Regions from separate parts of the Kribbella sp. NPDC051718 genome, predicted to be linked through region 1. Evidence: riboswitches for the same ligand, from Rfam matches in the RefSeq annotation. Region 1 holds a riboswitch; the other holds the start of a gene.
The links. A riboswitch is a leader RNA that binds a small molecule or an ion and turns the genes downstream of it on or off. The one in region 1 is predicted to bind S-adenosylmethionine.

Region 1 (15,562 bases):
CTCGTCGAAGGGGTCCAGCTTCTCGTCCGCGCCACCGGTCCAACCGATCCAGGCGCCGTGATGGCGCTGCATCACCGGGGCCAGGGCGGTCACCAGTCCACCGGGGCTGCGCCGCCAGGCCGTCGTACCGTCGGGCATCTCGATCCGGTCGACAGGGAGCCGGTTGGCCACCACTACGAAGGAACTGCGTCCGCTCGGCATCAGTTGTTATCCACCCAGGTATTCGTCGTCGCCGGGGTAGCTGACCCCGATCTGTCTACGTGTCTCGTCCAGCAGCTCGAGGATCTCGATCGTCGCGGCATGCGGAAGGGCCGGACACTCGATCTGCCCGGCGCGCAGCGCACGCATCACTTCGGCTGCTTCATAGTGGTACCCAAGGCCATGCGCCGGTACGTCGATGCGCTCGTCGCCCGCAGCTGTTCGGCGGACGTAGTACTCGGGGTGGTGGAAGCGGCTGGGGAGCAGGAGGCTGCCCTCGGGGCCGCTGACCGAGGCGGTCCACGGGTTCTGGGAGCGGAGGCCGCAGGTCAGGGCGGCGATGGCGCCTGAGTCGTAGCGCCAGGCCATTGCGACGTTGAGGTCGATGCCGTCGTCGTTGAGCGAGCCGACTGCCTTGACCTCTGCGGGCTTGCCCAGGGCCATGTAGACGAACGTCATCGGGTAGATGCCGCCGTCCATCAGCGAGCCGCCACCCTGCTCCGGGTCGAGCAGCCGGGCCGGCAGCTGTGGCTTGTGGAAGCCGAAGTCGGCCAGTGCCTCCATCGGTTCGCCGATGGTGCCCTTGGCCAGGTCCTCGAAGAAGGCCTGGACAACGGGATTGGTGCGCATCCACATCGCTTCGGCGAAGAGGGTGTTGTTCTCAGCGGCAACCGCTATGAGATCGCGGGCCTGCTTCGCGGTCAGGGTGACCGGCTTCTCGCACAGGACGGCGATCTTGGCCTGCAGGGCGGCCCGGGCGATCGCGTAGTGCTGCGGGTGCGGAGTACCGATGTAGAGGGCATCGACCTGGCCGTCGTCGATCAGCCGGCGCCAGTCGTCGTACCGGCGCTCGATGCCGAACTCGTCGGCGAACTTGTTCGCGCTCTCCAGCGAGCGGGAGGACACGGCGGTCGCCACCGCGTCGTCGCCGAGGACGGCGAGGTCTCTGCTGAACTGGGTCGAAATGTTGCCAGTAGCAACGATTCCCCAGCGGATCCGATCTACACCCATGGTTTGAACTCCGGGGTCGGGAACGGGCCGTGAGCCTTGATTCTCGCGGTTTCGAACGCGTGCGCCAAGCGAATGAGGGTGGCGTCACTGCGGCCGGTGCCATGGAAGGTGATCCCGACCGGCAGGCCCTCGACCAGGCCGGACGGCACCGCCAGCAGCGGGTAGCCCGCCAGCGCCGCATGTGAGGACGAGCTGCCGAGCACGTGATCGCCGTTGATCAGGTCGATCGCCCAGGCCGGTGAGTACGACGGGGTGACCATCGCGTCGAGCTGGTTGTCGCGCAGCAGATTGTCGACGCCGTCGCGACCGGCCCGCAGGGCGGACAGCCGGGCGGCGACGTAGACGGCCGAGTCGAGGCCGTCGGTCTGTTCGGAACGCTCGAAGAGTTCCTGGCCGAAGTACCGGAGCTCCGTGGCGGCGTTCGCCTTGTTGAAGGCGATGATGTCGGCGAGGGTGCGCGGGCCGCCCGGGTGACGCGTGGCGAGGTACGCGGCGAGGTCGACTTTCATCTCGTACGAGAGGATCGCGAGCTGGTCCTCCTCACTGCCCGGCGACGGCAGCGAGAGCCGGTCGATGATCGTGGCGCCTGCCCCTGACAGCAGCGTCAGCGCCTGCTCGGTGATCTGGTCGAGGCTGTTCGAGTATCCCCACAAGGGCCCACGCGGTACTCCGATGCGAACGCCGGTGAGGTCGTCCCCCTGGCAGCTGGCCTCGAAGTCGAAACCACCGCCGCTCATCACAGTCAGCAGCGCGGCCGCCTGGCGGACGGTCCTGGTCATCGGGCCGGCCGTGTCCTGCGAGTGGCTGAGCGGGACGATGCCCTGCTGCGGGATCAGGCCGACGGTCGGTTTGAGGCCGACGATGCCGTTGAGAGCTGCCGGGCAGACGATCGAGCCGTTGGTCTCGGTACCGATCGCGAGGTCGGCCAGTCCTGCCGCGACCGCCGCGCCCGAGCCGCTGGAGGAGCCGCCGGCCGAACGGTTCAGGGCGTAGGGGTTGCGGGTCAGGCCGCCGTACGCGCTCCAGCCGGACGAGGAGGCCGCGCCGCGGAAGTTGGCCCACTCGCTCAGGTTGGTCTTGCCCAGGATGATGCAGCCGGCCTCTCGCAGGCGACGGACCAGCGGGGCGTCGTACGGGGGAGGTGGCTGGTCGGCCAGCGCCAGTGAGCCCGCCGTGGTGGGGAGGTCGGCGGTGTCGATGTTGTCCTTGACCAGCACGGGCAGGCCGTGGAGCGGTCCGCGGACCCGGCTGTCGTCACGCTCCGTGTCCAGTCGGACGGCTTCGGTCAGGGCGGCTGGGTTGGGGGTGCAGACGGCGTTCACGAGCGGGTTCAGCTCGGAGTACCGGTTCTGCAGCTCCTCGACCGTCGCGACGGCGGTTCGCGGACCGGGCGACACGTCGCCAGGGCCCTGTCGAGTTGAGCTCACACCGTCGATCCTGCCAGAGTGGAACCCGCCCGGCCGTCCGCTTGGGTGCGCCCTGGACAACCTGCCGCGACACACACTCAGTAGTTGACGCGGTGAATGACAGGCTTGTCGTTCTCCGCGTAGGGTGGAGCGCGGACGGACGATCACCGACCGCACGGGAGTCACCAGCAGATGGACAGCGCCAACGCCAGCACCTCCGGCCCCGCCGAGGCGGGCCTGCCGGCCGTCGCTGGGTTGTCCGACCGGGACGGTGCCATCCTCGGCTTCGAGCGGCACTGGTGGAAGTACGCCGGTGCCAAGGAGCAGGCGATCCGGGACCAGTTCCAGATGTCGGCCACCCGCTACTACCAGGTGCTCAACGCCCTGATCGACCGGCCCGAGGCCCTCGCGCACGACCCGCTGCTGGTCAAGCGCCTGCGCCGGCTGCGAGCCGCTCGCCAACGGGCCCGATCAGCCCGGCGACTGGGTATCGAGGTCTGAGTTTGAACCGCCGTACGCGCGACGACAAGGGCCAGGTCCTCTCGTCTCTGGTCGCCGTGCTCGCCGTCGTGGCGATCGTCGGCGGGTTGCTGGTGCTGTTCGGCACCCGGGGCAACGACTCGGTCGCGGACTCCGGCAAGCCGGCCGCGCCGAAGACCACCCCCAAGCCCTCGTCTGCTCCGTCTTCGTCGTCGAAGCCAACTGTGCCGCGGTCTGCTCCGGTCTCGTCCGAGCCGCCGTCGGCACCTCCGGTCGAACCTTCGTCGGCGCCTCCCTCGGCTCCGGTTTCGCAGCCGGCCTCGGTACCGCCGAGCGCTCCGGCATCGATCCCAGTGACCGAGCGGCCGGCCGTCGAGATCTACAACAACACCCCGCGCAAGGGGCTGGCCGAGGACGTCTCGGTCCGGGCCCGGCAGGCCGGCTGGATCGTCACCGGCAAGGACAACTGGCACGGCAAGATCATCGCCAGCACGGTGTACTTCCCGGCCGGTATGCAGGCCGAGGCCAACCAGTTGGCCCGCGATCTCGGCATCGGCCGGACCAAGGACGCCCTGGACAACATGAAGAAGGATCGGCTCACCGTCATCCTCACCACGGACTACGCAGGATGAGTACTCCCGTACTGGCGACTGCAGCCGGGCGGGAGGGCTGGGAAGCGATCGTCGCGGATCCGGCCGGGGCGGTCATCGCCTCCGACTTCGATGGCACGCTGTCGCCGTTGGTGGCGGACCCGTCGATGTCGCGGGCAGCCGACGGGGCGCTCGACGCGCTGGCCCGGCTGGCCAGGTCGGTGGGGCAGGTGGCCATCGTGACTGGCCGGCCGGCATTGGTTGCCACGGAGCTGTCTGGGGTTACTGGGCATCCGGGGTTGGGGCGTCTCGTAGTACTGGGGCACTACGGGCTGGAGCGGTGGGAGGCATCCACTGGTGCTGTCACCAGCGACCCTGTACCTCCGGGAGTCGAGGTAGCCCGGGAGAAGCTCCCTGCTCTCTTGCAGGAGCTAGGTCTCGGTGATGCGTTCGTAGAGGACAAGGGCAGCTCACTAGCGGTCCACACCCGTCGCCTGCCCGACCCGCTGCCTGCATTAGAGGTACTGCGCCAGCCCCTGACCGACCTAGCCGAGTCGGTAGGCCTGCGCCTCGAGCCCGGCAACCTGGTGCTGGAGCTCCGCCCGCCCGGCATCGACAAGGGCGTAGCGCTGCGCCGCCTGATCGAGTCCACCGGCGCCCGGTCAGTCCTCTACGCCGGTGACGACCTGGGCGACCTGGCCGCCTTCGAAGCCCTCAATACCCTCCGTCTTGACGGCCTTCACGCGGTGCTGGTGGCCGCCCGCTCCTCCGGCGCCACCGCCCTCACCGACGCCGCCGATATCGTCGTCGACGATCCGTCCGGCGTCGTCACGGTGCTCACTGCCCTGGCCGACGCCATCGCAACGCGCTGACCCAGCCGCTCAGAAGATCGCTTCCGCAGTGATCCTCGTGTACTGACCGAAGAGGCCGTCCGGCAGGCAATGCAGCTCCGCCGTCTGCCCGGGCTCGATCATGCTCGAGCTGCACTCGACGTCGCCGACCACCTTGCCGATTCCACCTCCCTTTCCACCTTCACCGTCACCCTCACTGAGGTTGGGTTCGTTGCCGACCCGGAACTTGAGACGGAAGGACGCTTTCGACCGCTGGTCGCTGACATTCCTGACCGTGCCGACGACGCCGAACCTGCCGTCCGTGTCGGCAACCGTCCAGCCCGCCAGCGTCTCGTGCTTGCCGAGCGTGAAGGCCGCATCCGCCTCGACCTCGCGAGGCATGTTCCGTTTGGCGGCCTCGTCGATGCCCTCGGTCATACTGGTCCCGATCGAGGCGGCGACCACCGCGCAGCCGCCGATCCCGGCAAGCAGCAGAACGCCGGCGCCGATCATCAGGTTGCGGGCGTTGCGCTTCGTCTCCGCCATCAGTTGCGTCTGAACGTCTGGCTGAGAATCTGCCCGAGCGGCCGGACCGGCTTCTCGTCGTAGTTGCCGTCGGTGAGACTGGCCAGCCGTTCGAACGGGTTACGAGAGGCCGGACAGCCGGTCCGCAGGAAGGACCAGGCGACCCCCAGCACGTACAACGGCAACATCGGCAGCCCGAACAGACAGAAGTACTGCCACGAATGCCGCTCCTCGTGCTTGACCAGCACCGGCCGCTCGTCGAAGTACGCCCGATCATGCTTGGTCAGAATCATGTTCCCGATCGTGAACGCACTGGCCACCGGAAACTTCAGCCGGTACCCGGTCGCATAGAACAACCCCCGCGGCCCCCGACTGAACCTGGCCCGCCCGATCAGCCCGACGACCACCCCCGCAATCGTCGACAAATTCACCGTGTTCCACACCAACTTGAGCACCTGCCACCCAGACATCGCCCACCTCCCGACCCCAGTATCAACCGCCCTCGGGCCGATGTGGGAGCGGTTGGTGATGGGCGGTGGGCGCTGGCTGTCGGTGGGGTGGGTCAGACTTGGTGGGTGGACTCGGTGGTGCGGCGGTGGCGGGCGGGGCGGGTGGTGGATCCGCATGTGGTTATTGGGGGGTTGCGGAAGGGGCCGGGGGATCCTGCCTATGTGTTCGAGGCGGGGCGGCGAACTGTTTGGCGGGCTACTCGGACGCCGGAGGGGGCGGTGTTGATCAGGCTTACGCCGTACTCCGGGGTGGGAGAGGTGGAGGCCGAGGCGTGGGGGCCGGGGGCCTCGTGGGCGTTGGATGGGGTGCCTGAGCTGTTGGGGGAGGCCGATAGCTGGGAAGGGTTCGAGCCGTTGGCGGAGCATCCGGCGCTGGTCGATGCGGCTCGGCGGTTTCCGGACTTTCGGGTGCCTCGGACTCGGGCGGTGTTCGAGGCGATGGCGGCGGCTGGGATCGAGCAGGTGGTGACGGGGAAGGAGGCGTTCGCCGGGTGGCGGATGTTGCTGCGGGAGTACGGGGAGCCCGCGCCGGGGCCGGGGTCGCCGGATGGGCGGAAGATGATGGTGCCGCCGTCGCCGGAGGAGTGGCGGCTGATTCCGTCGTGGCAGTGGTTGCGGGCCGGCGTCGAGGGGCGGCGGTCGCGGGTAGTGATCACGGCGGCGACGCGGGCGGCCGCCTTGGAGCGGACGCTGGAGCTGACCGACGGCGCTGAGATCGAGCGCCGGCTCAGATCGCTGCCAGGCGTTGGAGTCTGGACCGCCGCTGAGGTCCGGCAGCGTGCGCATGGAGATGCCGACGCCTTCTCCTTCGCTGACTACCACGTGTCGCGCGATGTCTCGTACGCCCTCACCGGCGAGGAGTTGGACGACGACGGCTGCGCCGAACTCATCGAGCCCTACCGAGGCCACCGCTACCGAGTCCAAGCCCTCCTGAGCCTGGCCGGCCACCACCACCCCCGCTACGGCCCCCGCAAATCCCTCCCCACCCACACCCCCGGCGCCACCCACCGCCTCCGCTGACCCACCCGGCCCCGAGCCCCGCGGTTGCGGGTGAAAGGCGCCAGGGTTGGGCACTGGGTGCGCACGATGGAGATTGACGGGGATGGGCTGTATCTGGTTGCGGGCGTGGCTTTGTTGGTGGGGGCTGTGTTGCCGCGGCTTTTGCGGCGGTATGCCATCTCGGCGCCGATTGCGTTTGTGGCGGCTGGGTTGTTGTTGGGGCTGTTTGTTGAGCGGGGGCGGGTCAGTCCGATCGCTGAGCCGGGGGTGACTGAGCATCTGGCTGAGTTGACGATCTTGATCGCCTTGATGGGCGTCGGGCTGGCGATTGATCGGCCGATTGGGTGGAAGCGGTGGGCGGTGACGTGGCGGCTGTTGCTGGTGGCGATGCCTGCTTGTATCGCGGCAGTGGCCGGCGTGGGGTGGCTGGTGGGGTTGGCGCCGGCTACGGCGTTGCTGCTGGGCGCAGTACTGGCTCCTACCGACCCGGTGCTCGCGTCGGACGTACAGGTGCAAGGGCCGACGACAGGGGAAGGCGCCGAGCCTGAGGAGGATGACGAGGTGCGGTTTGCGCTCACCTCGGAGGCCGGGCTCAACGACGGGCTGGCGTTTCCGTTCATCTACGCCGCAGTGTTCGCGGCGACGAAGGGTGCGGTCGGCAACTGGGCGCTGGAGTGGTTCGCTTGGGACCTGATCGGCAAGACCGTGATCGGGGTCGCCATCGGAGCCGGAGCAGGCTGGTTGCTCGGCAAGATGGCGTTCTCGGCGCCGTCGCGCACCTTCCGGTTGGCCGATTCCCGCGAGCCGGTGCTGGCGTTGGCGATGACACTCGGCGTCTACGGTCTCGCCCAGGTACTGCACGGCTACGGATTCATCGCCGTCTTCGTTGCCGCCCTGACGCTGAGGGCCGCCGAGCGCAGCCACGACTTCCACGAGGAGCTGCACGGGTTCATCGAGCAGCTCGAACACATCCTCACCTGGGGCGTCCTGCTGCTGGTCGGCGTAGCGATCACCGGCGGCCTGCTCAAGCCACTGACCTGGGCCGGCGCAGCAATCGGCCTACTGCTTGTCCTGGTACTACGTCCGCTCACCGCCTGGCTGTCCCTCGCCAAGACGCCGATGCGCCGGTCCGAACGCTGGGTCGCGGCAGCGTTCGGCGTACGAGGCGTCGGGTCGGTGTTCTACCTGGCCTACGCTGGCGCCGACTTCAGCACCGACCTGCCGTGGCTCTGGGCAACCGTCGGCTTCACCGTGGTGCTAAGCGTCGTCGTCCACGGTGTCGCCGCCACCCCACTCATGCGCATGCTCGACCTCCGCCGCGACCGAGCTCAGTGACAGCTGCGTGGTGACGCGGTACCGGTCGCCGCGATAAACCGCTCGCGTGAACTCGAAGATCCGCCCGTCCTGATCCCGCGCCACCCGCTCAAGCACGAGCACAGGGGCGCCAAGAGCCACCCCGAGCAGCGCGGCCTCAGCAGCGTCCGCCGCTGCAGCCTCATGCACCTGCTCGGCATCGGTCGGTACTACGCCGTACCGGTCCCTCAACAACCCATAGAACGACCCAGTCTCGATCGCACCGAGATCGATCCCCGGCACCAGCGAGTCGAGCACATGGATCGTCTCCACCGAGATCGGCTCCCCGTCGACGAACCGCTGGCGGGCGATCCGTAGTACCGGCGTACCGGCCGTAACCCGCAACCGGCTGCCGAGCGTCATGCCGGCCGGGATGACCGCATGGTCGAGCACTCGACTGGTCCAAGTCCCGGGAGCCAACGGATAGGCGGCCCCACGCGAGCTAGGGCCGCCGACGATCTCCTGGACGATCTTGGGGCTGCCGACGAACATGCCACGGCCGTGCTCGCGGACCAGCCAGCCATCGCGGATCAGGTCGTCGACAACCGCCCGCAGGGTCGGCCGGGAGATCCCGAGCTCGGCGGACAGCTGGCGCTCCGACGGGATCGCCTGACCGACGGCCCGCGCTTCGATCAGGCCGATCAGGTGTTCACGCGCACGATCGCGCTTCCGCAAACTGGCAGTCACAGACCCAGAACGCTAGCTGTAGACGCGTACGTAATCGACCAGCATCTTGGCCGGGAACGGTGTCGCGGAGTCCGGCGGACCCGGCCACACCCCGCCGACGGCCAGGTTGAGCAGTAGGTAGAACTCGTGGTCGAAGACCCACTTCTTGCCGGGCGGGAGATCGGCCGGGGTGATCCGCAGGTACTGCCGTCCGTCGACCTTCCAGACGACCTGACCAGGTGCCCATTCGACGCTGTAGACGTGGAAGGCGTCGGACCACTTCTGCCCAGCAGGCAAGGAGGTCTGGCCACCCGGGCCGTTCTCCGAGTGGTACCCCGGTCCGTGCACGGTGCCGTAAAGCGTGCCGGGCTCCTTGCCGATGATCTCCATGATGTCGATCTCGCCGTTGCCCGGCCAGTCGACCTCGTCGATGTCACTGCCCATCATCCAGAACGCCGGCCACAGGCCCTGCCCGGCCGGCGTCTTGATCCGGGCCTCGAACCGGCCATACGCCTGGGCGAACTTGTCCTTGGTGGTGATCCGCGCCGACGTCACGTCGCAGGGGCCGAACTGGCAGTTCTCCATCCCGGCCAGCTTCTCCCGGCGGGCGCTGATGACGAGGTTGCCGGCGCCGTCGGTGGACGCGTTCTCGCGGCGGTTCGTGTAGTACTGCCACTCCTCGTTGCCCCAGTTGGGTTCGCCGCCGAGCTCGAAGTTCCAGCGGGCCGCGCTGGGCTTCGTACCGGCTGCCTGGTTGAACTCGTCCTGCCAGCTGATCGCCAGCGGGCGGACGTACTCGGGCTTGTGCTGGGCCGCGGCGGACGCGCTGGTCAGTGCTGCTGAGGCGACGACGGCAGCGATCAGCGCGGCCGTGGGGCGGGCTCGTCTCATGACACCTCCTGGTGTGGTCGGTGCCGCCACGATGTCACACTGGTCAAGAAGTGGTCAAATATCAGGGTGAGATCAGCCGTCTCGCATGGTGGGAACGGAAGACAGAATATGGACCCGATTGGGTAATCTCGGCAGTGCTCATCCAGAGGGACTGAGGGAAACGGCCCGTTGAAGTCCCGGCAACCCTCCCCGTTCAGCGCACTCGATCCGAGGCGCCGGCGGCGGAACGGTGCCAAATCCGTCCTGTGCCGAGATCCGGTGCGGGGAAGATGAGGAGGGAAAACTCCGTCATGAGCCTGAGTACCGCCGCCACCACCCACACCATCCGTGAAGGTGCCTTCGGCAACGGAACCCATCTGAGCTGTCGCGCGTGCGGCGCCAAATCCGAGCTCGGCCCGTTCTACGCCTGTATGGAGTGCTTCGGTCCGCTGGAGGTCGGGTACGAGTTCCCGACCATCACGCGTGAGCAGATCGAAGCCGGACCCAAGAACATCTGGCGGTACCAGCCGCTGCTGCCCGTCCCCGTCGACGTGGCCAGCTTCCCGAACACCGAGCCCGGCTACACCCGGCTGATCGACGCCGGCAACCTCGCCCGCGAGCTCGGCCTGCGCAAGCTCTGGGTGAAGGACGACTCGGGCAACCCGACGCACTCGTTCAAGGACCGGGTCGTCGCCTCCGCCCTGAGCGCCACCCGTGAGCTCGGCATGAAGGTCTTCGCCTGCCCCTCGACCGGCAACCTGGCCAACGCCGTCGCCGCGGCCGCCGCCCGGGCCGGCATCCGCTCGGTCGTGTTCATCCCGCAGGACCTCGAGCGCCCCAAGATCATCACCACCGCCGTGTACGGCGGCACCCTGGTGGCCGTCGAGGGCAACTACGACGACGTGAACAAGCTCGCCTCCGAGATCGCCGGTGAGGAGGAGGGCTGGGCGTTCGTCAACGTCAACGTCCGCCCGTACTACTCCGAGGGCTCCAAGACGCTGGCCTTCGAGATCGCCGAGCAGCTCGGCTGGCGGATCCCGCAGCAGGTGGTGATCCCGGTCGCGTCCGGTTCGCAGCTGACCAAGATCGACAAGGGCTTCACCGAGCTCGGCAAGCTGGGTCTGGTCGACGCGACCGACTACAAGATCTACGGCGCCCAGGCGACCGGGTGCTCGCCCGTCGCACAGGCGTTCCGCGACGGCCATGACGTGGTGAAGCCGGTCAAGCCGGACACCATCGCGAAGTCGCTGGCGATCGGCAACCCGGCCGACGGACCGTACGTGCTCGACGTGGCCCGGCGGACCGGCGGGGTGATCGAGGACGTCAGCGACGAAGAGGTCATCCAGGGCATCCAGCTGCTGGCCCGGACCGAGGGCATCTTCACCGAGACCGCGGGCGGGGTGACCGTCGCGACGCTGAAGAAGCTGATCGAGACGGGGCAGATCGACCCCGACGCCGAGACCGTCATCATCAACTCCGGCGACGGGCTCAAGACGCTCGACGCCGTGGCCGACCGGGTCGGCCCGAAGGTCACCATCCCCGCGTCGTACGACGCCTTCGTGAAGGCGGGTCTGCAGTGAGTGTCAGCGTCCGTGTCCCGACCATCCTGCGCCCCTACACCCAGGGTGCCTCCGAGGTCTCCGTCGAGGGGGCGACGCTGAGCGAGGTGCTCGAGTCGCTCGATTCGTCATACCCGGGCATCAAGGGCCGGGTGCTCGACGAGTCCGGTGAACTCCGCCGCTTCGTCAACATCTACGTCGACAACGACGACGTCCGCTTCTCCGAGGGCCTCCAAACGGCCATCAAGAACGGCGGCCAAGTCTCGATCATCCCCGCCGTCGCCGGCGGCTGACACAACTGGCGACCTCGTACACCAAGCGGGGACCTTGAACAGGTAATAACTTGTTCAAGGTCCCCGTTTGGTGTTCAAGGTCGCGACAAACTCGTCAGTCGGTGCCGGACTCCATGGCGGCGCTGTCGAGGAGGGCGTCGTCGGGGTTGGGCTCGCCGCGGGAGGCGATCGCGTCGGCGCCGCCGGTGGTCATCTCGCCGATCAGGGTGGTCTCGCCGAGCTGGTTGGTCTCGGCGCCCAGGAGCTGGGCGTGGGCAGTACCGATCAGGCCCAGGCCGGCGTACTGCTCGAGCTTGGCGCGGGAGTCGGCGATGTCCAGGTTCCGCATGGTCAGCTGGCCGATCCGGTCGACCGGGCCGAACGCCGAGTCCTCGGTCCGCTCCATCGACAGCTTGTCCGGGTGGTAGCTGAACGCCGGGCCGGTGGTGTCGATGATCGAGTAGTCCTCGCCCCGCCGCAGCCGCAGGGTGACCTCACCGGTGATCGCCGAGCCGACCCAGCGCTGCAGCGATTCCCGGATCATCAGCGCCTGCGGGTCCAGCCAGCGACCCTCGTACATCAGCCGGCCGAGCTTGCGGCCCTCGTTGTGGTACGCCGCGACGGTGTCCTCGTTGTGGATCGCGTTCACCAGCCGCTCGTACGCCGCGTGCAGCAACGCCATCCCGGGTGCCTCGTAGATGCCCCGGCTCTTGGCCTCGATGATCCGGTTCTCGATCTGGTCGGACATCCCGAGTCCGTGCCGGCCGCCGATCGCGTTGGCCTCCAGCACCAGATCGACCGCCGAGCCGAACTCCTTGCCGTTGATCGTCACCGGCCGGCCCTGGACGAACCCGATCGAGACGTCCTCGGTGGCGATCTCCACCTCGGGATCCCAGAACTTCACGCCCATGATCGGCTCGACCGTCTCGATCCCGGTGTCCAGGTGCTCGAGCGTCTTCGCCTCGTGGGTCGCGCCCCAGATGTTGGCGTCGGTGGAGTACGCCTTCTCGGTGCTGTCCCGGTACGGCAGGTCGTGGGCGACCAGCCACTCGCTCATCTCCTTGCGGCCACCGAGCTCGGTGACGAAGGCGGCATCCAGCCACGGCTTGTAGATCCGCAGCTTCGGGTTGGTCAGCAGACCGTACCGGTAGAAGCGCTCGATGTCGTTGCCCTTGTACGTCGAGCCGTCGCCCCAGATCTGCACGTCGTCCTCGAGCATCGCCCGGACCAGCAGCGTGCCGGTCACCGCCCGGCCGAGCGGGGTGGTGTTGAAGTATGCCCGGCCGCCGGTGCGGATGTGGAACGCGCCGCAGGTCAGCGCGGCCAGGCCCTCTTCGACCAGGGCGGCGCGGCAGTCGACCAGGCGGGCGATCTCAGCGCCGTACTCGCCGGCGCGGCCGGGGACCGAGTCGATGTCGGGCTCGTCGTACTGCCCGATGTCGGCGGTGTAGGTGCAGGGGACCGCGCCCTTGTCGCGCATCCACGCGACCGCGACCGACGTGTCGAGCCCTCCGGAGAAGGCGATGCCGACCCGTTCGCCGACGGGCAGAGACGTGATGACCTTGGACATGAGAATAAGTATGCATTGGTCTGCATGATCATGCAAACCGGCTGGATAGGATGACCGGCATGCGCGCTGTTGTGATCCGCCAGTACGGCGTACCGCCCGTGGTCGAGGAGGTCGCTCCGCCTGTCGCCGAGCCGGGTGGGGTGGTGTTGAAGGTGGAGGCGACCGGGTTGTGCCGGAGTGACTGGCATGGGTGGCAGGGTCACGACCCGGACATCGTGCTGCCGCATGTGCCAGGGCATGAGCTGGCGGGGACGATCGCTGCGGTTGGATCCGGCGTCTCGGGGTGGGCGGTCGGGGAGCGGGTGACGTCGCCGTTCATCTGCGCTTGTGGGACTTGTGAGCAGTGTCTGGCGGGGAATCAGCAGGTGTGCCTTCGGCAGTTGCAGCCGGGTTTCCACTATTGGGGTTCTTTTGCCGAGTACGTCGCTCTGCCGTTCGCCGCGGTCAATTTGGTGCGGCTGCCGGACGCGTTGGACTTCGGGACCGCGGCTGGGCTGGGGTGCCGCTTCGCCACGTCGTTCCGCGCTGTGCGGCAGGTCGGGCGGGTGGTTGCCGGCGAGAACGTGGTGGTCTTCGGCTGCGGCGGGGTTGGGTTGTCGGCGGTGATGATCGCCGCCGCCTTGGGTGCCCGGGTGATCGCCGTCGATACGAATCCCGCGGCGTTGGAGCTGGCCCGCTCCTACGGTGCTGCCGAGGTGGTGCTGTCGTCGGCTGACGTCGTACCGGAGTTGTTGGACTTAACTGATGGTGGGGCGCAGGTGACGATGGACGCTCTCGGTTCGGCTGCCATCGTTCAGTCGGCCTTGACCGCCTTGCGGCCGCGAGGGCGGCACGTGCAGGTGGGTCTGTTGCCGGGTGGGGTTCAGCTGGATGTGGGGCGGTTGATCGGGCAGGAGCTGGAGTGGTTGGGGAGCCACGGGATGCCGGCGCACGCCTACCCGGAGATGCTCGGGCTCGTCGCCTCCGGCGACCTCGCCCCCGACAAGCTGATCACCCGCACGATCACCCTCGATGAAACCCCCGAAGCCCTAGCTGCCCTAACCAACGGCACCCCAGCTGGCGTAACCGTCATCAACCCCTGGCCGTAGCAACCGTCGAGTGGGCTAGAGGCGGATCAGGTAGACGGTGGGTGGGCGGCCGGTTCGGCCGTGTTGTTGGCTGCCGATGGGGTCGGCCAGGCCGGCTCGTTCCAGGCGTTTGAGGACTCGTCGGGCTGTGCGGAGTTGGACTGCTAGGTGTTCTGCGACGTCTTGCGTGGTCAGGCCTTCGGGGAGGGTGGCTACCAACTCGCGCATGCGGGAGAGGGTCTGGGTGTTCAGGCCTACCCGGCGGGCCAGCAGAGGGAGCGACTCGGGGGCGCGGTCGGGGGCCGGCTGGTCCTGGTCGCTGGAAGGCTCGATGACTATCTCTACGTCGTCGGACATGGAGACGACACCGGCGACAGGGCCCATGGAGGCGGCTCGGCTGACGGCTCGGCGGGCTAGTGCCTCGGCCTCGGCGGCAGTACGGCCTACTCCGAAGCCGACTCGGGCGGTCGCGTGACGGGCGGCTAGTGCGTCCAGTAGGGGCATGCGGCTGAACTCTTCGGTCGCCTGCTCCAGGAGGCCGCGGGTGGTGACTACCAGGTTCCGGCCGTCGGGTAGTACGGCGAGGCTGCCGCCGAGGGTGATGAGGTCGCGGGCGAGCGCCTCGTCGGGCTCGGGCAGCTCGATGATGCCGAGCGCGACCTGGGCGTCGCCGACGTGCTGGCCGGTGGTGGTGAGGACAAGCGCCTGCAGGGTCGACTGGATCGAGTACCGCGAGGGGGCGAGCCGCACCGACGGCATCTCGTTCTCGAGCAGGTGGAAGGCCGAGCCGAGGCAGCTGATCGCGATCTTCGTCTCGTGCTGGTCGCGCGCGTTGCGGTGGAAGGCGACGATGTCGCCGGACGTGAGGCCGGCCCGGTACGGAAGTACGTGGATGTCATCGGTCGGCAGTTTCGCCTCGATCAGCGTCTCGAACACCTCGCTGCGGCGCAGGGTGTCGATCGACAGCCGGGTGACGTCGTGGCCGAGCCGCAGCAGCTCGACGAGCGCGCGCAGCAGGGTGGCGCCGTCGTACGAGACGTACATCGCCGGCCGGTCGATGACGCCGGCCTCGGTGGCGATCGTGAACGGCACGACGCCGGTGAAGAGGATCGCGTCGACCTGCTCGTGGACCTGCTCGACCAGCTGGACGGCCTCGGTCTCGTGCCGGTACGGCAGCGGGACGAGGGTGGCCGGGTGGTTGGCGGTACCGACGGCGAGGACACGCTGGACCAGGTCCTCCGGGCCGATGATCCCGACGCTGATCACTGCGCTGCGCTCCTCAGGAGGCCGATTTCGATTCAGGTCCGGCCCTCAAATCGGCACAATAGCGCACTGTTTGCGCGATGTGAGGCAACTTGACGCCATCTGACGCCGTCTCCTACCTTTCGGTCAGGGCCTAAATTACCGCAGACTGGGAGAGGTGCTCATGACCGATGACCCAGTACGCCGTACGCCGCTCCCCGGAGTGCTCGAACCGGCCGGCCGGACCATCGGCGCGGAGGAGCGCGCGGCGGTGCTCAGGGTGCTCGACTCGGCTGTGCTGTGCAGCACATTCGGCGGCGAGGCCCGGGCGCTCGAAGCGGAGATGGCTGACCTCTACGGGCGGGAAGCGGTCGCCTGCAGTTCCGGTACTGCGGCGTTGCACCTCGCCGTCGCG
Region 2 (15,562 bases), on a different contig from region 1:
GGATCGAGAGGCCGATGAACGCTGCCCCGGTGAGCGCCTTGTCGGCAATCGGGTCGGCGATCTTGCCGAAGTTGGTGACCATGTTCCACCGGCGCGCGATGTCACCGTCGAACCGGTCGGTGACGATCGCGACCACGAAGGCGGCGGTGGCGAGCAGCCGGTTGCCGTCGCTCGCGCCGGCGTCGCGGAGCAACAACCAGACGAACAGCGGGACCAGGACGAGCCGGAGGACGGTCAGCGCGTTCGCCACATTCCAGGCGCTGGGCGCGCTGAGCTGGCCGGCGGCCGCGCGCGGCACCGGGTTCGTCGGCGGGATCGTCACGCGGTCAGGTTAGCTGCCGGAACGCCCTCTCGGGTGCGTACCTGCGCGCCGAAGGCGGCGATCAGGTCGACGCCTTCGGTCCCGACCACCTCAGCGGTGACCAGATCGCCGATCGCGAGGTCAGCCGGGAAACCGGTGAGCGTCGTCGAGCCGTCGACCTCGGGGCCTTGGTGGGCGGCGCGACCCTCGGCGGTGTCGCCGTCGATCGACTCGACCAGGATCTCGACGGTCTCGCCGATCCGGGCCTCGGCGCGGGCCGAGGTCAGGTCCTCGGCGAGCCGGGTGACGCGGTCCAGGCGGGCCGCGATCGTGTCCTCGTCGAGCTTGCCGTCGTACGTCTCCGCCTCGGTGCCGTCCTCGTCCGAGTAGCCGAACACCCCGATCGCGTCGAGACCGGCGCGGGAAAGGAAGTCGCAGAGAATGTCCACGTCCTCCTCGGTCTCCCCCGGGAAGCCGACGATCACGTTGCTCCGGATTCCGGCCGTCGGCGCCTGCGCGCGGACCTGGGCGATCAGCTCGAGGAAGCGCTCGGAGTCGCCGAAGCGACGCATCCGGCGCAGCAGCGGGCCGGACGCGTGCTGGAAGGAGAGGTCGAAGTACGGGACGACGCCAGGGGTCGAGGCCATCGCCGTGATCAGGGTCGGGCGCATCTCGGCGGGCTGGAGGTACGAGACGCGGACGCGGGTCAGGCCTGGCACCTCGGCGATCTCGGCGACCAGGGTCTCGAGCAGGCGGAGGTCACCGAGGTCCTTGCCGTACGAGGTCGAGTTCTCGGAGACGAGGAAGACCTCGCGCACACCGTTCTCGGCGAGCCAGTGCGCTTCACCGAGCACCTCGGTCGGACGACGGGAGACGAAGGCGCCACGGAAGGCGGGGATCGCACAGAACGCGCACCGACGGTCGCAGCCGGACGCCAACTTCAACGGAGCCATCGGACCACCGTCCAGCCGGCGCCGGACGATCCGCGGACCACTGGCGGGAGCCGAGGCCAGGTCCGGAGCGTCGATAGTCAGCTCAGCTGGCTCGGAGGCCTTGACGGTACGTCCCTTGAGACCCTGCTCGCGCTGAGCCTGCACCTCAGCGGCAACATCACCGTGGCCGGGGACTGCTACGCCGTGGGTGTTGGCGCGGTCGGCGGGGGCCAGTGGGAGGAGCTTGCGGCGGTCGCGGGGGACGTGCGACTGGTGCTTGGTGCCGGCGAGGATCGAGCGGAGCTTGTCGGAGATGTCCGCGTAGTCGTCGAAGCCGAGGACGGCGTCGGTCTCCGGGAGTGCCTCGGCCAGTTGTTCGCCGTAGCGCTCGGCCAGGCAGCCGACGGCGACGACGGCTTGCGTGCGGCCGGACTCCTTGTAGTCGGAGGCGGCGAGCAAGGTGTCGACCGAGTCCTTCTTGGCGGCCTCGACGAAGCCGCAGGTGTTGACCACCACGGTGTCGGCCTCGGCAGCATCCTCGACGAGCCGGAAACCACCGGCTTCGAGCCGGCCGGCCAGCTCCTCGGAGTCGACGTCATTACGAGCACAGCCCAGCGTGACCAGGGCGACGGTGGTGGGAGTCGTAGTCATCACCCACGAGTATGACCCCTCCCCCGACCCCACCGAAATCAACACCACCCACCCCCGACCCCACACAGCCACTACATCCCTGGAGAGCAGGCCTGGAGGCCCCGGAGGGGCTGGAGCCGGAGCGGCTGCGGCCCGGAGCCGCCGGAACCCGGCGTGGCTGGGGGCTCTGGGTGCCTGCGGTGGTTAGTCGTTGGGGGTGGCTATCTTGCCGGTGGGGAGGATGGTGAAGCGTTTGGCGGGTGGGGTGACTTTTGTGTTGTTGATGTAGACGGTGATGTTGCCGCCGCTTTCGAGGGTTACTCGGATTTCGCCGGCGTAGTTGATGGTTTGGGTGGAGCCGGGGCCGAGGACGCCCTGGAAGAGTTTGAGGCCCTTGGAGTTGCGGATGGTTACGTAGGAACCGTCGCCTCGGGCGGTGAGGGAGAGCTTGGTGCGGAAGGGGGCGGCCGGCTTCTTCGGCGTAACGGGGGTGGTCGGTTTGGCCGAAGGTTTGGTGGTGGGCTTGGGCGCGGGGGTGGTGATGGCGGCGGTCGGAGTGGTCTTGGAGGCGTTGGCCTCTACGTCGCTGGGGAGGGTGAAGAGGCGCATGATGCCCCAGCCCATCAGGCCGACCAGGATCGCGCCCAGGACCAGGCCCCAGCGCGGGCGCGCGGAGTGCAGGGTCGGGCGCTTGTCGCTGGCGCGTTCCTCGCGACGGACGCGGTCCGGCTGCGGGGCCGGGTGCGACTCGTCGAACTTCGCCAGCAGGGCTTCCGGATCTGCCTTCACCACGCGGGCGATCGCCCGGATGTGACCGCGGGCGTAGAAATTACCGCCACAGCGGGAGAAGTCGTCGGCCTCCATGGCGGCGAGCAGCCCGGATCTGATCCGGGTCGACGTACTCAGCTGCTCGATCGTCATGTCGGCCCGTTCGCGGGCCGCCGTGAGCTCGCTGCCGATGCTCACGCCCCACCACCTCTCTCCACCGTCTACGAAGTTGGCTGCCAGTGCGCCGACGTCACAACAGTCAACGCCCTGGGCTCGACGGGGTCACGCAAGGCTCAGACTTGTTCCCTGACCGGACACCTGGTGTCCGCCAGCATGTGCAGAGCCTGTACCACTTCCCCGTTGGACGGCTTGGCCGTCAACCCGAACGGTACCGCGAGTGAGGTGCCGGTCAGTCGCCGGTTGGCATCGGTGACCCTGCGAGTCGCGGCCGGCATCTCGCTGAGCACCGGTCCGGGGTCGAGCAGGTGCACCGCGATCCGGCCGTCGTCGAGCAGGTGCCGCCGCTTCAGCACGGTGACCTCCTCGATCTCCTCCCACCGGGTGCCGATCCATTCGTTGCGGATCCGCAGCCGGATACCGACCTCGTCGGCGACCAGCATCGCGCCGACGGTCAGTGCCCGGGCGCAGATCACCGCGAGCACGCCGAAGGCAGCCGCGGCGATCCAGCGCAGTACGCCGGTAGGGCTCGTCGACCCCGACGTCGCGAAACCGATCGCGACCAGGCCGGCCCCGACGGCCAGTGCGCCGTGCACCTTCTGAGAGGCCTTGACGGTGAACTCGTGGGTGGCTTGGTCGATGTCGACAGCGTGCTGCTCAGACCGGGGCATCGCGGTATGGGCGGTCACGGGTCACTCTCCTCGCAATGTGGCGACGAAGTCCTCTAGGTCGTCCGGTTTCACCAGTACGTCGCGGGCCTTCGATCCCTCGCTCGGCCCGACCACACCCCGGCTCTCCAGGATGTCCATCAGCCGGCCCGCCTTGGCGAAACCGACCCGGAGCTTACGTTGCAGCATCGACGTCGAGCCGAACTGGGTGGACACGATCAGCTCGGCCGCCTGGACGACCAGGTCGAGGTCGTCGCCGATCTCGTCGTCGAGGTCCTTGCTCGGACCGGTCGGCGCGATCAAATCCTCGCGGTACGTCGGCTGCAGCTGCTCCTTGCAGTGCTCGACGACCGCGCGGATCTCGTTCTCGGTGACCCAGGCGCCCTGGATCCGCATCGGCTTGCTCGCGCCCATCGGCAGGAACAGGCCGTCACCCTGGCCGACCAGCTTCTCCGCGCCGGGCTGGTCCAGGATGACCCGGCTGTCGGCCAGCGACGAGGTCGCGAAGGCCAGCCGGGACGGCACGTTCGCCTTGATCAGACCGGTCACCACGTCGACGGACGGACGCTGGGTGGCCAGCACCAGGTGGATACCGGCGGCCCGGGCGAGCTGGGTGATCCGGACGATCGAGTCCTCGACGTCGCGCGGCGCGACCATCATCAGGTCGGCGAGCTCGTCGACGATCACCAGCAGGTACGGGTACGGCGTGAGGACGCGCTCGCTGCCCGGCGGCGGCTTGATCTTGCCGCCGCGGACCGCCTTGTTGAAGTCGTCGACGTGCCGGAACCCGAAGGCCGCCAGGTCGTCGTAGCGCATGTCCATCTCGCGGACGACCCACTGCAGCGCCTCGGCCGCCTTCTTGGCGCTGGTGATGATCGGCGTGATCAGGTGCGGAATGCCCTCGTAGTTGTTCAGCTCGACCCGCTTGGGGTCGACCAGCACCATCCGGACCTCGTCCGGCGTCGACCGCATCAGCACCGAGGTGATCAGCGAGTTGACGAACGACGACTTACCCGAGCCGGTCGCACCCGCGACCAGCAGGTGCGGCATCTTCGCCATGTTGGCGACGACGAAGCCGCCCTCGACGTCCTTGCCGAGCCCGGCGATCATCGGGTGGTGGTCGTTGCGCGCGGTCGCGGACCGGATCACGTCGCCGAGGCTGACGATCTCCTTGTCCACGTTCGGGATCTCGATGCCGATCGCGGACTTGCCCGGGATCGGCGACAGGATCCGGACGTCGGCCGAGGCGACGGCGTACGCGATGTTCTTGGACAGCGCGGTGACCTTCTCGACCTTGACCGCGGAGCCGAGCTCGACCTCGTACCGGGTGACTGTCGGGCCACGGGTGTAGCCGGTCACCTGAGCGTCGATGCCGAACTGGTCGAACACCTCGGTCAGCTTGCCGACCACCGCGTCCGACGCCTTCGTCCGGGCCTTGTGGACCGAGCCGGGCTTGAGGATCTGGCCGTCGGGCAGCGTGTAGGTGATGTCGCCGGAGAGGCTGAGCTGCTCGACCCGCTGTGGCAAGGGCGTGTGCGGCGGCGGCTCGGGAGCCGGTTCGGGCTCCAGGTCCTTCTTGGAGCCGGCCTTCATCGCACCCGCGACTGCACCGTAGATCGGCGGCGCACCGGCCGCGGCTGCGGCGGCGCCGTCCGCGTCGACGTCGTACGGCTCTTCGTCCGGATCGATCGGCGCCTTCTTGCGGCCGCGCTTGTTGATCTCGCGGCCTTCGAGCACCGGCGAGTCGTACGGCTTGACGGTCGGCTCGCCGTCCTCGTCCAGGGCCGCCTTCGCGCGCCGCTCCTTGCGAGTCAGGCGGACGGTGTCGTCGGCGGCCGCAGCCACCGAGGGCGCGTCGGCCGGGAGTTCAGTACGTCCGAGCAGTACGTCGAACGCGGCCCGGACCCGCAACGGGATCGCGTAAATCGGCGTCCCGGTCACCACCAGGGCACCGAAGATCGAAAGCAGCACGAGCAGCGGCGCCGCGACGTACTGGGTGAGAAGGTCGGACAGGAGCGAGGAGACGACGTACCCGATCGCTCCCCCGGCGTCCTGCAGCCGGCCGTCCGACGGGTTGCCGGGACGCGGCAGGCCGTTGGCGATGTGGACCAGACCCAGCACTCCGAGCGAGACCGCGGTCCAGCCGATCACCTGGCGTCCGGCCGGGCCGTTGCGGTCCGGGTGACGCATGGTGCGCAGGGCGATGAACAGAAGCATCAGCGGTACGGCCCAGCCGAGCATGCCGACGCTGCCGCCGACCGCCACCCGGATGCCCTTGCCGACCGCACCGGGCATGTCCCACCAGATCGCGGCGGCCACTACGAACGCCAGGCCGATCAGGGTGAGGCCGGCGCCGTCGCGGCGATGAGCCGGGTCGAGGTCGCGGGCGCCGTGGCCGATGCCGCGGACCATGCTGCCGAGCAGGTGGGCGATCCCGATCCAGACCTTGACCAGCCCTCTGGCGAGGGCGAGCATGGCGGCCGCGAACGGACCCGCATTGCTCGTTTTGGGCACAGCCGTACGCGCAGCGGTGGAACCACTGCGCTTCGTGCTCTGCCCACGCTTCTGGGCGCCTGACGGACGGGAGCGGCCACCAGCTGCCGAGCGGCCCGATGCGGGGCTGCTGGCTGCCGACTTCCGCGCCCGCGCCGGGGAAGACGTGCGGGTCGCCATATCTAGCAGGCTACCCCGACTACCACTCGAGTCACACGTGTCACACGCCGATCACACCGCCCCATCCGTAGCGTCACAGCCCCACGCGGCCGGGCGTGTCCGCAGGGGCCTCAGGCGCCGGTCACGCCGTCCAGATGTTCGCGCAGGAAGTCGGCGTGGCCGCAGTGGCGGGCGTATTCGCCGATCAGGTGGATGTAGATCATCCGCAGCGACGACACCTCGTCACGGAAGGTGAACTGCTGGTCGAGCGAGTAGCCCTCGGCGGCCTTGTCGGCCAGCGCCCACTCGTCGATCAGGGCCTCGTACTCCGCCTGGGCGCGGCTGGCGTCGATCAGCTCGAAGTCGGCGTCCTTGCCGAGCGCCAGATCGAACACCGGGGCGGCCGGCGCGAGCCGGGAACCGGGGTCGGCGGGAGCGGTGGACGCGGCTCCGGGGACAGCTGGGCCGGCTGAGGCGAAGTGGATGCGGAACCAGATTCGTTCGACCTTGGTCGCGTGCCGGATCAGGCCGAGCAGCGAAAGGTTGGACGGCGGGGACGGGCGGGTGGCCAGTTGCTCGGCGGTCAGGCCGGCGCATTTGTACAGCAGCGTGGTCCGGTAGAAGTTCAGGTAGCCGGCGAGCAACTCCTGCTCGGGCGCGACGAGCGAGCCCTCGGGCCGCTCGACCTCAGGTGCGATCCAGGTCATCCCCAGATCCTCTCCCGGGCGCCGGCGAGCCGGGCCACCGCATTAGCCGCACACGGAAAACATCGATCTCCGCACGCCTGGCGTCTCACGATACGTGCGGGTATCCCAACCAGTGAGATTGGTGCTGGCGCGAAGCACGGATCGTTGGCTACCGTCTTCCGCAGGTCATGAGTGCCAGCGTCAAGCCCCAGCTCGCTGGCCGGCAACCCTCCTCCGCGGTGGGGTGCCCTGGGTGAAGACCGGGCCGTTCGGATACCCCGTTTCGGCAAGTGCGGATCATCCAGGAGCAGAACCATGTCGATCCTCTCCATCCTCGAGCCTGCCAACACCGCCGTGACCACCCGGCCGGCCCTGGCCAAGCTCACCACCGGCACCATCCCCGCCACCGTCGCGAGCGACCTGCTGGTCCCGCTGGCCGACGGCCGCGTGACCGACTACGCGAACTTCGACCACGGGGCGAGCGCGCCGTGTCTGGAGTCGGTGCGAGCGGCGGTCGAGGCCGCACTCCCGTCGTACGCGTCGGTGCACCGCGGCAACGGCTACGCCTCGCGGATCACCACCCAGTGGTACGAGCGGGCCCGCGCCGAGGTGCACGGCTTCGTCGGCGCTCGCGAGGACGACCAGGTGATCTTCACCCGGCAGACCACGGACGCGCTCAACCTGCTGGCCCGCGCCGTACCGGCCGACGCGACCGTGATCGTGTTCGAGTCCGAGCACCACGCGGCCCTCCTCCCCTGGCCCGCCGAGCGCACCACCCGGCTGGCAGCGCCCACGAGCCACACCGCAGCGGTGACCGCAGTTGCCGACGCCCTGCGCGCAGCACCCGAGGGCCCCCGCCTGGTCGTCATCACCGGCGCGTCGAACGTCACCGGCGAGATCTTCCCGATCGCCGAGATCGCCGCCGTCGCCAAGGCGCACGGCGCCCGCGTCTGCCTCGACGCCGCGCAACTCGCACCGCACCGCGTGGTCGACATCCAGGAGCTGGACGTCGACTGGGTCGCGCTCTCCGGCCACAAGCTCTACGCCCCGTACGGCGCCGGCGCGCTGATCGGCCGGGCCGACTGGCTGAACGCGGCCGACCCGTACCTGTACGGCGGTGGCGCGACGGCCGCCGTGACCAGCGACGCGACCGTCTGGAACCAGGGCCCGGCCCGGCACGAGGGCGGCTCCCCCAACGTGATCGGCGCCATCGCACTGGCCGCCGCTTGCGCCGCCATCACCGAGCACCGCGAGGCGATCGAGCAGCACGAGCGCAGCCTGCTCGCCCGGCTCCGCACCGGCCTGGCCCAGATCGCCGGCGTCAACACGTACGACATCTTCGGCGCCGACGCCGACCGCGTGGGCACGGTCTGCTTCACCATCGACGGGGTCAGCTCGACGCTGGTGTCCGCGGCGCTCTCGGCGGAGTACGGGATCGGCGTACGGGACGGGAAGTTCTGTGCCCACCCGCTGGTCGGCCACCTGCTCGCCAACTCGCCCGAGGCGACCGCAGTCCGCGCAAGCCTCGGACTGGGCACCACCCGCGAGCACGTCGACCGCCTCGTCAGCGCGGTCCGCAACCTGGCCACCAACGGCCTGACCACCGAGTACGACGAGACCCCGCACGGCTGTCAGCCCCACGACGACCCCCGCGACCTCGTCGCCCCCAAGATCTGGTGAACCCACCACCTCACCAACAAGCCTGAGCCCACTCCACCGCTCGGTGCAGGGCTGAGACCCAAGGCCTGGTGAGACACGGACCCACAGGTGAGCGGCAAACGCCTAACGGTCCGGCTGGTTGGTCAGCCAGACGGCGATCTGGCTGCGTGATCTGAAGCCGAGTTTGTCCAGGATGTGCACGACATGCGATTCCGCGGTCCGTCTGCTGATCACGAGTCGGAGCGCGATCTCCTTGTTCGTCAGCCCCTGGGCCACCAGCTCGGCTACCTGATACTCCCGGTCGCTCAGCGATCCGGTGCCTGCGGATGCGGGCCGCAGTACCGGTACTGCGGCCTCGCGCCCGACCGCGAACACCATCGCCTCGTCGAATCCGACGCAGGCGGTCACGCCACGCTCGAAGGCGGCCCGGTACCGCTCGTTGCCCAAGGCATCCATCGCGGCTCGCTCACACGCATCATGCGCGTCGGTCATCTGCAGCGAGCCGAGCAACCGCCGACCACCACCCATCGGCCACACCTTGTACGCGACCCCGAGCAACTCCGCAGCCCGCTCGTACCGGCCCATGGCGGCGGTGGTCCAGCAGAGCAGCTCCAGCCACGTCACCGCACCCAGTACGTCGTTGAAGGTATGCGCCAGCCGGACGGCCTCAGTCAGCCCGGCCACAGCGTCGTCGTATGAACCCTGCATCCACTGCCCCAGCGCACACGCGAAGAGAAGCCCACCACGCGCGTACTGCTCGCCACTGTCGTCGCAACGCTCCAGCGCTCGCCGGGCGATCGCCATTCCCTCGGTGACCCGCCCCCGCCAGATCTCCGCCTGGGCAACAGCCGAGTAGAGCTGCAGCAGGAAGCTACTGGACTGCTCCAGCGCCTTCAGCCGTCGGATCGACTCCTGGAAGAGCGGCGCCGCCTTCTCGATCTCACCAGTCAGGAAGTAGTAGGTGCCGAATACGAAGACCGTGTGCGCCAGCACGTCCTCGTCATCGTGCTCACGCCCCCAGGCGTCGGCTTCCGCGGCATAATGAGTAGATGCTCGCGGCCTCGCCCTGCCGGACGTGTGGATGATGGCCGGCGGCAACCCACGCAGTTGGTCCACCCGGGCCTGCAGCGGCGCGGCGTACGGGTTGTGCCTGGTCGCCTCGTCCGGCGCGTAGACGTCCCAGCCGAACTTCATGAAGTCGCGGGACAGGAACCGCCCATCGGCGAAGTCCCGGTACGACTCGGTGTCCAACTCAGCTGAGGTGGCCGGGTAGAGCAGCAGCTGGACCTTGATCGACGGCCCGTCGTGGTCACGCGCGTAGAGCGTCAGCGCCGCACTGAGGTTGCCGCCGACGCTGTTGCCGGCGACAGCGAGCCGCGAGGCGTCGAGCCCAAGAGCAGCGCCCTCCGACGCGACCCACTGCAGCGCAGCGAACGCCTCTTCCAGCTGCGCCGGGAACACAGCGTCCGGAATCGGCGTGTACTCGACGAACACGGCTGCATAACCAGTAGCGATGACAAGATCCCGGGTCAGCGACTGGTGGTTGTCGAAGTCGCCCGCGATCCACACCCCACCGTGCAGGAAGAGGATGACCGGCAACGGGCCATCGACGCCGCTAGGTCGCTGGATGTAGACCTTGGTGCTCACCCCGTCGACGGTGATGTCGTGCTCCGAGACGTCGACCCCGCTCAGGTCGGGTGGCGCGGTCGTCTGCAGGCCCCGCAGTACCCCACGGACCTGGTCGCCCGGCAACAGCCAGTACGGGTCCGGGTTCTTGTTCACCTCGGTCAGGAACTCGCGGACCCGGCGCTCGATCCTCAGGTCGGTCCCGGCGTCCGGGACCTCGATTGCACTCATCTGACTTCTCCCTGCTCACGGTGGGGACTGGTGGCCCGAGTCCAGCACCAGCCCCCGTGAGCGGGCATCCGTCAAAATACCGATCGCGCTACTGCGGCTGCAGCCCCGTGTGGTGCGCAGCGAAGGCCAGGAGGTCGGCCCACTCGGAGGCGACCATCGCTGCCGGCTTGCCGAAGCCGTGGCCGGTATTGACCTCGATCCGGGTCAGTACCGGCTTGTCCCCCGCCTGCAGGTGCTGCAGAGTCGCCATGAACTTATGGCTGTGTAGCGGCACAACACGATCGTCGTGGTCGCCGGTGACGACCAGCGTTGCCGGGTACGACGTACCGTCGCGCAGGTTGTGCAGTGGCGAGTAAGCCAGCAAGTCCTCGAACTGGGTCGGGTCGTCGGGCAGGCCGAAGTCCGATGCCCAGGCGGCGCCCACGGTGAAGAGGTGGAAGCGCAGCATGTCCATCACGCCGACGCCGGGCAGCGCCACTGCGAACAGGTCCGGCCGCTGGGTCATCACTGCTCCGACGAGCAGACCGCCGTTGCTGCGGCCGTGGATGGCCAGCTGCGCCGGCGTAGTCACCTTGGTCTTGGTCAGGTCCTCCCCGACCGCGATGAAGTCGTCGAAGACGTTCTGCTTGTTCCGCAGCCGCCCCTCGTCGTGCCAGGCACTGCCGAACTCCCCACCGCCCCGCAAGTTGGTGATCACCAGCACGCCGCCCGCCGCAAGCCAGGCCGGCCAGCCCGGACGGTAGTCGGCCATGACCGGGATGCTGAAACCTCCATAGCCCCACATCAGCGTCGGACGCGGTTCGTCGAAGCTCAGGTCGGCCCGGCTGATCAGGAAGTACGGCACCTGCCGCCCCGGCTCGACCCGGCGGCTGACAGTGATGTCAGGCGACAGGAAGCCGACCCCGGCCGGCACCAGCGACGGCAGCGCACGGAACTCGCCGGTTGCCGTCGAGACCACATAGGCAACGGTCGGATCCGTGGTCGACGAGAGCCCGATGAAGAGCTCGTCGTACTTCGGTGACGCGGTCAACCCCACAAAGCCCCCGCCCGGCACCGGCACCACCCGGCCGCTACCACCCTCCAAAGCATGCAAGGCAAGCACCGGCTGCGCGTCGACCAGAGAAACGACAGCCAACCCCGACGCCGTGCCACTGACGGTCAGCAACGCATTCGAGCCCTCAGGGATGAGGTCGGTGAAGTTGCCCTCGAGGTCCGACGTCACCACCCGGCCCCGAGATGCATCCCGGTCGGTCTGCAGAACCAACTGGTCGCCGGACATCCGCACGAAGATGTTCTCGTCGCGGAACTCGTCGATCACCTTGATCGGCTCGCCCAGCACGCTGCCGGCCACCGGGTACACCCAGATCCGAGATGCCGGGTCGGTGCCCTCGGCAAGCGTCACCACGAGGTAGCGGTCGTCGTCGGAGACCTCGGGCTGGATGAAGATCTGCGCGTTGTCCGGGAAGCTCAGGACCAGCTGGTCGTCGTCCTGCGGAGTACCGACCTTGTGCAGCTTCAGCTGGCCACCTTCAAGTGCCTGCGTCTCGGTGCCCTCGCTGCGGCCACTGGCCGGGTAGTGCAGGTAGAGGTACGCCGACGAGTCCGGTAGCCAGGTGGCCTGGGAGAACTTCGCACGAGTGACCACATCGTCAACATCGGCACCAGTGGCTATCTCCCGGAGCCGGAAGGTGGTCCAGTCGCTACCACTCTCGTTGACCCCGTAGGCGAAGTACCGGCCGTCCGGGCTGATAGTGAAGCTGGCCAATGAGTCAGTGCCGTCCGCGGACAGCTTGTTGGGGTCGAGGATGACACGGCCACCCTCGAGCAGCCCTTCCAGCGAGTCGGCGACATACAGGACGTCCTGCGCCTGGGAGCCGTCGTTGCGGCCCACGAAGTACCAGCCGGACTTGTGCGCGGGTACGCCGGCCCGGGGCCGCGCCAGGATCGCCGAGAGAGTCTCCTGGAACCAGGCGCGCTCCGGATAGCTGGACAGCTCGGCCTCGGTCGCCTCGTTCTGGCGGGAGACCCAGTCCTTGGTCTCGGCGGAGTCAGCGTCCTCCAGCCAGCGGTACGGGTCGGCGATCTCGCGTCCGTGCAGGGTGTCGACGACAGTCTCGTCACGGCGACTCTCTGGGTAGCTCATGCCAGCAAACTTAGCCCGCGGCCACCACTCACCTCAGCAGGTTTTCCCTACCGGCAGACTGCGCGTCCCGCTCACCAGGCCTTCAGCGGGCGGCATCCCGCGCTGGGCATCCGGACTGGTGAGCGGGCCGCTCCCCAGAGTTGTCAGTGGTGTGCTGCCGGCAAGTCCTTGCGCCAGAGCACCTTGCCGTACAGGTCGCGCAGCGAGGCGGTGAAGACCTCGGAGCGCGGGTCGATCGACACGTGCCCGAAGAACTGGTTGCCACCCGACGGCGGCTGGTTCGGGAAGTCAGCCGCCTTCACGAACTCCAACCGAGGCCCGAAGGTCGAGTCGAGCGTGTTCGGCCCGAACGTACCGGCGTTGACCGGACCAGCGACCAGCTCCCAGAACGGGTCGAAGTCGGTGAAGGCCGCCCGCGACGGGTCGTAGTGGTGCGCCGCGCAGTAGTGCACGTCCGCGGTCAGCCAGACCGTGTTGCGGACCTTCCGGCGCTTGAACTGCGAGAGCACCCAGGCGATCTCGTGCTCACGGCCACCGGGCGCACCGGCCAGTCCGTTGGCGACAGCCTCGATCTCGGTACCGTCCGGCACCAGCAGACCCAGCGGCATGTCGCTGGCAATCACCTTCCAGGTCGCCTTGGAAGCAGCGGCCTCGCGAACCAGCCATGCTGCCTGCTCGGCACCCAGCATCGCGACCGGACCGGCGACACCCGGTGCCGGGTTGGCGCCGCGGTACGTCCGCATGTCGAGGCAGAAGACATCGAGCAGCGGGCCATAGCTCACCTTGCGGTAGATGCGGTTGCGGCCGGCGGTGTGCACCATCGGCAGGTACTCCAGGAATGCCTGCCGGGAGCGCTGGGCCAGCACGTCGACCCGCTTCTCGGTGTAGCGGTCGTCGGTCAGGATCTCGCCCGGGTACCAGTTGTTCAGCGTCTCGTGGTCATCCCACTGGCTGACGATCGGCACATCGGCGTACAGGTCGCGCAGGTTGTGGTCGAGCAGGTTGTACTTGTACCGGCCCCGGTACTCCGCCAGCGTCTCGGCGACCTTGCTGACCTCCTCGGTCACCACGTTCTTCCAGGTGGTGCCGTCCGGGATCGCCACCGAGGCCGCGATCGGGCCGTCGGCGTAGATGTTGTCGCCGGAGTGCAGGAAGAAGTCGGGGCGGGTCTGGTGCATCGCCTTGTACGCGATCATGCCGCCGATGTCGGGGTTGATGCCGTAGCCCTGGCCGGCGGTGTCACCGGTCCACACGAAGCTCACGGGGCGGTTGCGGCCCGGCGTACTGAAGGAGCCTTCGATGGTCTCGCCACGGCGGCCGTAGGCGTCCTCGAAGCCGACCCGGTAGTCGTAGCGCTGGCCGGGGCGCAGACCGCGCAGCGGCAGCTGGGCGGTGTAGTCCTGGTCGCCCGAGGTGATCGGACCGCGCAGCGTCACAGCGCGGTCGAACCGGCCGTGGGTGGTCAGGTCGACGGTCAGCCGGGCGCGGCGATCGGTGCGCGACCAGACGACGGCGGAGTTCGAGGTGACGTCGCCGGACATGATTCCGGACGGCAGAGCAGGACGGTCCCGGCGTACTACGGAAGCGGCGGCGGTCACGCTCGGTACGGCGGCGGTTGCACCTGCGACGGCAGTGGCGGCCAGCAGCTGGCGGCGGCTCAAGTTCATGAGCCGAAGGTGCTCCTCCGGAGTGACGTCCGGGTGACTGCGGAACGAACTAACTGACAACTCGCCCGGGGGGATCGCGGGGGACTTGCGCGGCCATCGATGATTGAGGCTCACAGGGTCGAAGGGAATTCCGGTGCAGTCCAGGGAACAACGCCTCACAGAGGTGTTCATCAAGCTCGCCGACACGCTCGGCGAGGACTTCGAGCTGGCCGCCTTCCTGGGCATGCTCGCCGAAGCGACGGTCGAGCTGCTCGAGGTGGACGCGGTCGGCCTGGACCTGACCAACGACGACCAGATACTGCGGGTCTTCGCCACCGCCGGCTCCCCCGCCCAGCTGGTCGAGCAGGACCACCCGAGCTACGCCACCACCGAGATGCTCCCGTTTTGCCTGCGGGACAAGGTGATCGGCTCGATGAACCTCTTCCGGACCAGCGCCACCGCCTTCAGCGAGCCGGAGCTGATGCTGGGGCAAGCGCTGTCCGACATGGCCACGATCGGCCTGCTGCACGAGCGCGAACACCGCGGCCGGCAAGAGCTGTGCGGGCAACTGCAGCAGGCGCTGGACAGCCGGATCCTGATCGAGCAGGCCAAGGGAATGCTCGCCGAACGGACCGGTCTCAGCCTGCCGGACGCCTTCGCGGCGATGCGCTCGTATGCCCGGGGCAAGGGCTGCGGACTGAAGGCGGTGGCCAGAGGTGTGCTCGACGGCACACTGCTGACCGCGAGCCTGCGGACTCCCTGAGCCTGACCACGCCGCGCGCCTACCGAGCGGTCGGTTGCGTGTGGTCGCCCAGCGTGGTTCCGTTGGGTACTACAGCCACTCTTCTCGTGGCGCTGCCCTGGACCCGGTGGCGCATCTCGACCGATGCACTCCGGATGGGGCGTTCTCCTTGTCGCAACTGCTTGCCGAAGACCCGCACCCCCAAAGACCGCAGCAGAAGTACGCGAGTCTTTACAGCGACCTCTTGCACACGGTCCGGGACTTGGGCCTGCTGCGACGCCGCTACACCTACTACTGGACCCGCATCGGCCTGGTACTGGCCGCGCTGGGCGGTGTGATCACCGGATTCATCCTGCTCGGTGACTCCTGGTTCCAACTGCTGATGGCCGGCGCCCTCGCGCTGATCCTGGTCCAGGTCGCGTTCCTCAGCCATGACAGCGCGCACCGGCAGATCTTCGACTCGGCCGCGTGGAACGACTGGACCGCCCGTCTGCTGGCCGGTGGCCTCGCCGGCATGAGCATCACCTGGTGGAAGAACAAGCACAGCAAGCACCACAACGCGCCGAACCAGCTCGGCAAGGATCCCGACATCGCGATCGGCGTCGTTGCCTTCACCCCCGACCACGCGGCCAAACGCAAGCGCGGCTTCATGAAGTGGTACCAGGACCGCCAGGGCTGGCTCTTCTTCCCGCTGCTGACGC

Region 2: another riboswitch for S-adenosylmethionine. It lies ahead of AB0M15_RS14865 (aminotransferase class V-fold PLP-dependent enzyme); the one in region 1 lies ahead of thrC (threonine synthase).

What each region holds. Positions count from the first base shown of each region.
Region 1 is NZ_JBFAYZ010000004.1:559,471-575,032, reverse strand. It holds gene AB0M15_RS18295 (trehalose-6-phosphate synthase) at 1-201, opposite strand, end outside; gene AB0M15_RS18290 (Gfo/Idh/MocA family oxidoreductase) at 208-1,209, opposite strand; gene AB0M15_RS18285 (amidase) at 1,200-2,636, opposite strand; gene AB0M15_RS18280 (DUF3263 domain-containing protein) at 2,808-3,116, shown strand; gene AB0M15_RS18275 (LytR C-terminal domain-containing protein) at 3,119-3,727, shown strand; gene otsB (trehalose-phosphatase) at 3,724-4,557, shown strand; gene AB0M15_RS18265 (hypothetical protein) at 4,567-5,061, opposite strand; gene AB0M15_RS18260 (hypothetical protein) at 5,061-5,510, opposite strand; gene AB0M15_RS18255 (DNA-3-methyladenine glycosylase 2 family protein) at 5,769-6,569, shown strand; gene AB0M15_RS18250 (cation:proton antiporter) at 6,636-7,883, shown strand; gene AB0M15_RS18245 (GntR family transcriptional regulator) at 7,806-8,588, opposite strand; gene AB0M15_RS18240 (glycoside hydrolase family 16 protein) at 8,601-9,458, opposite strand; SAM riboswitch class I at 9,594-9,734, shown strand; gene thrC (threonine synthase) at 9,749-11,017, shown strand; gene AB0M15_RS18230 (ubiquitin-like small modifier protein 1) at 11,014-11,289, shown strand; gene argG (argininosuccinate synthase) at 11,384-12,838, opposite strand; gene AB0M15_RS18220 (zinc-dependent alcohol dehydrogenase family protein) at 12,898-13,926, shown strand; gene AB0M15_RS18215 (helix-turn-helix domain-containing protein) at 13,942-15,171, opposite strand; gene AB0M15_RS18210 (DegT/DnrJ/EryC1/StrS family aminotransferase) at 15,332-15,562, shown strand, end outside.
Region 2 is NZ_JBFAYZ010000003.1:689,857-705,418, reverse strand. It holds gene pgsA (CDP-diacylglycerol--glycerol-3-phosphate 3-phosphatidyltransferase) at 1-322, opposite strand, end outside; gene rimO (30S ribosomal protein S12 methylthiotransferase RimO) at 319-1,884, opposite strand; gene AB0M15_RS14885 (RodZ domain-containing protein) at 2,068-2,829, opposite strand; gene AB0M15_RS14880 (hypothetical protein) at 2,925-3,497, opposite strand; gene AB0M15_RS14875 (DNA translocase FtsK 4TM domain-containing protein) at 3,501-6,149, opposite strand; gene AB0M15_RS14870 (DinB family protein) at 6,260-6,835, opposite strand; SAM riboswitch class IV at 6,999-7,113, shown strand; gene AB0M15_RS14865 (aminotransferase class V-fold PLP-dependent enzyme) at 7,130-8,494, shown strand; gene AB0M15_RS14860 (alpha/beta hydrolase fold domain-containing protein) at 8,597-10,330, opposite strand; gene AB0M15_RS14855 (prolyl oligopeptidase family serine peptidase) at 10,419-12,473, opposite strand; gene AB0M15_RS14850 (alkaline phosphatase D family protein) at 12,617-14,140, opposite strand; gene AB0M15_RS14845 (ANTAR domain-containing protein) at 14,274-14,882, shown strand; gene AB0M15_RS14840 (acyl-CoA desaturase) at 14,989-15,562, shown strand, end outside.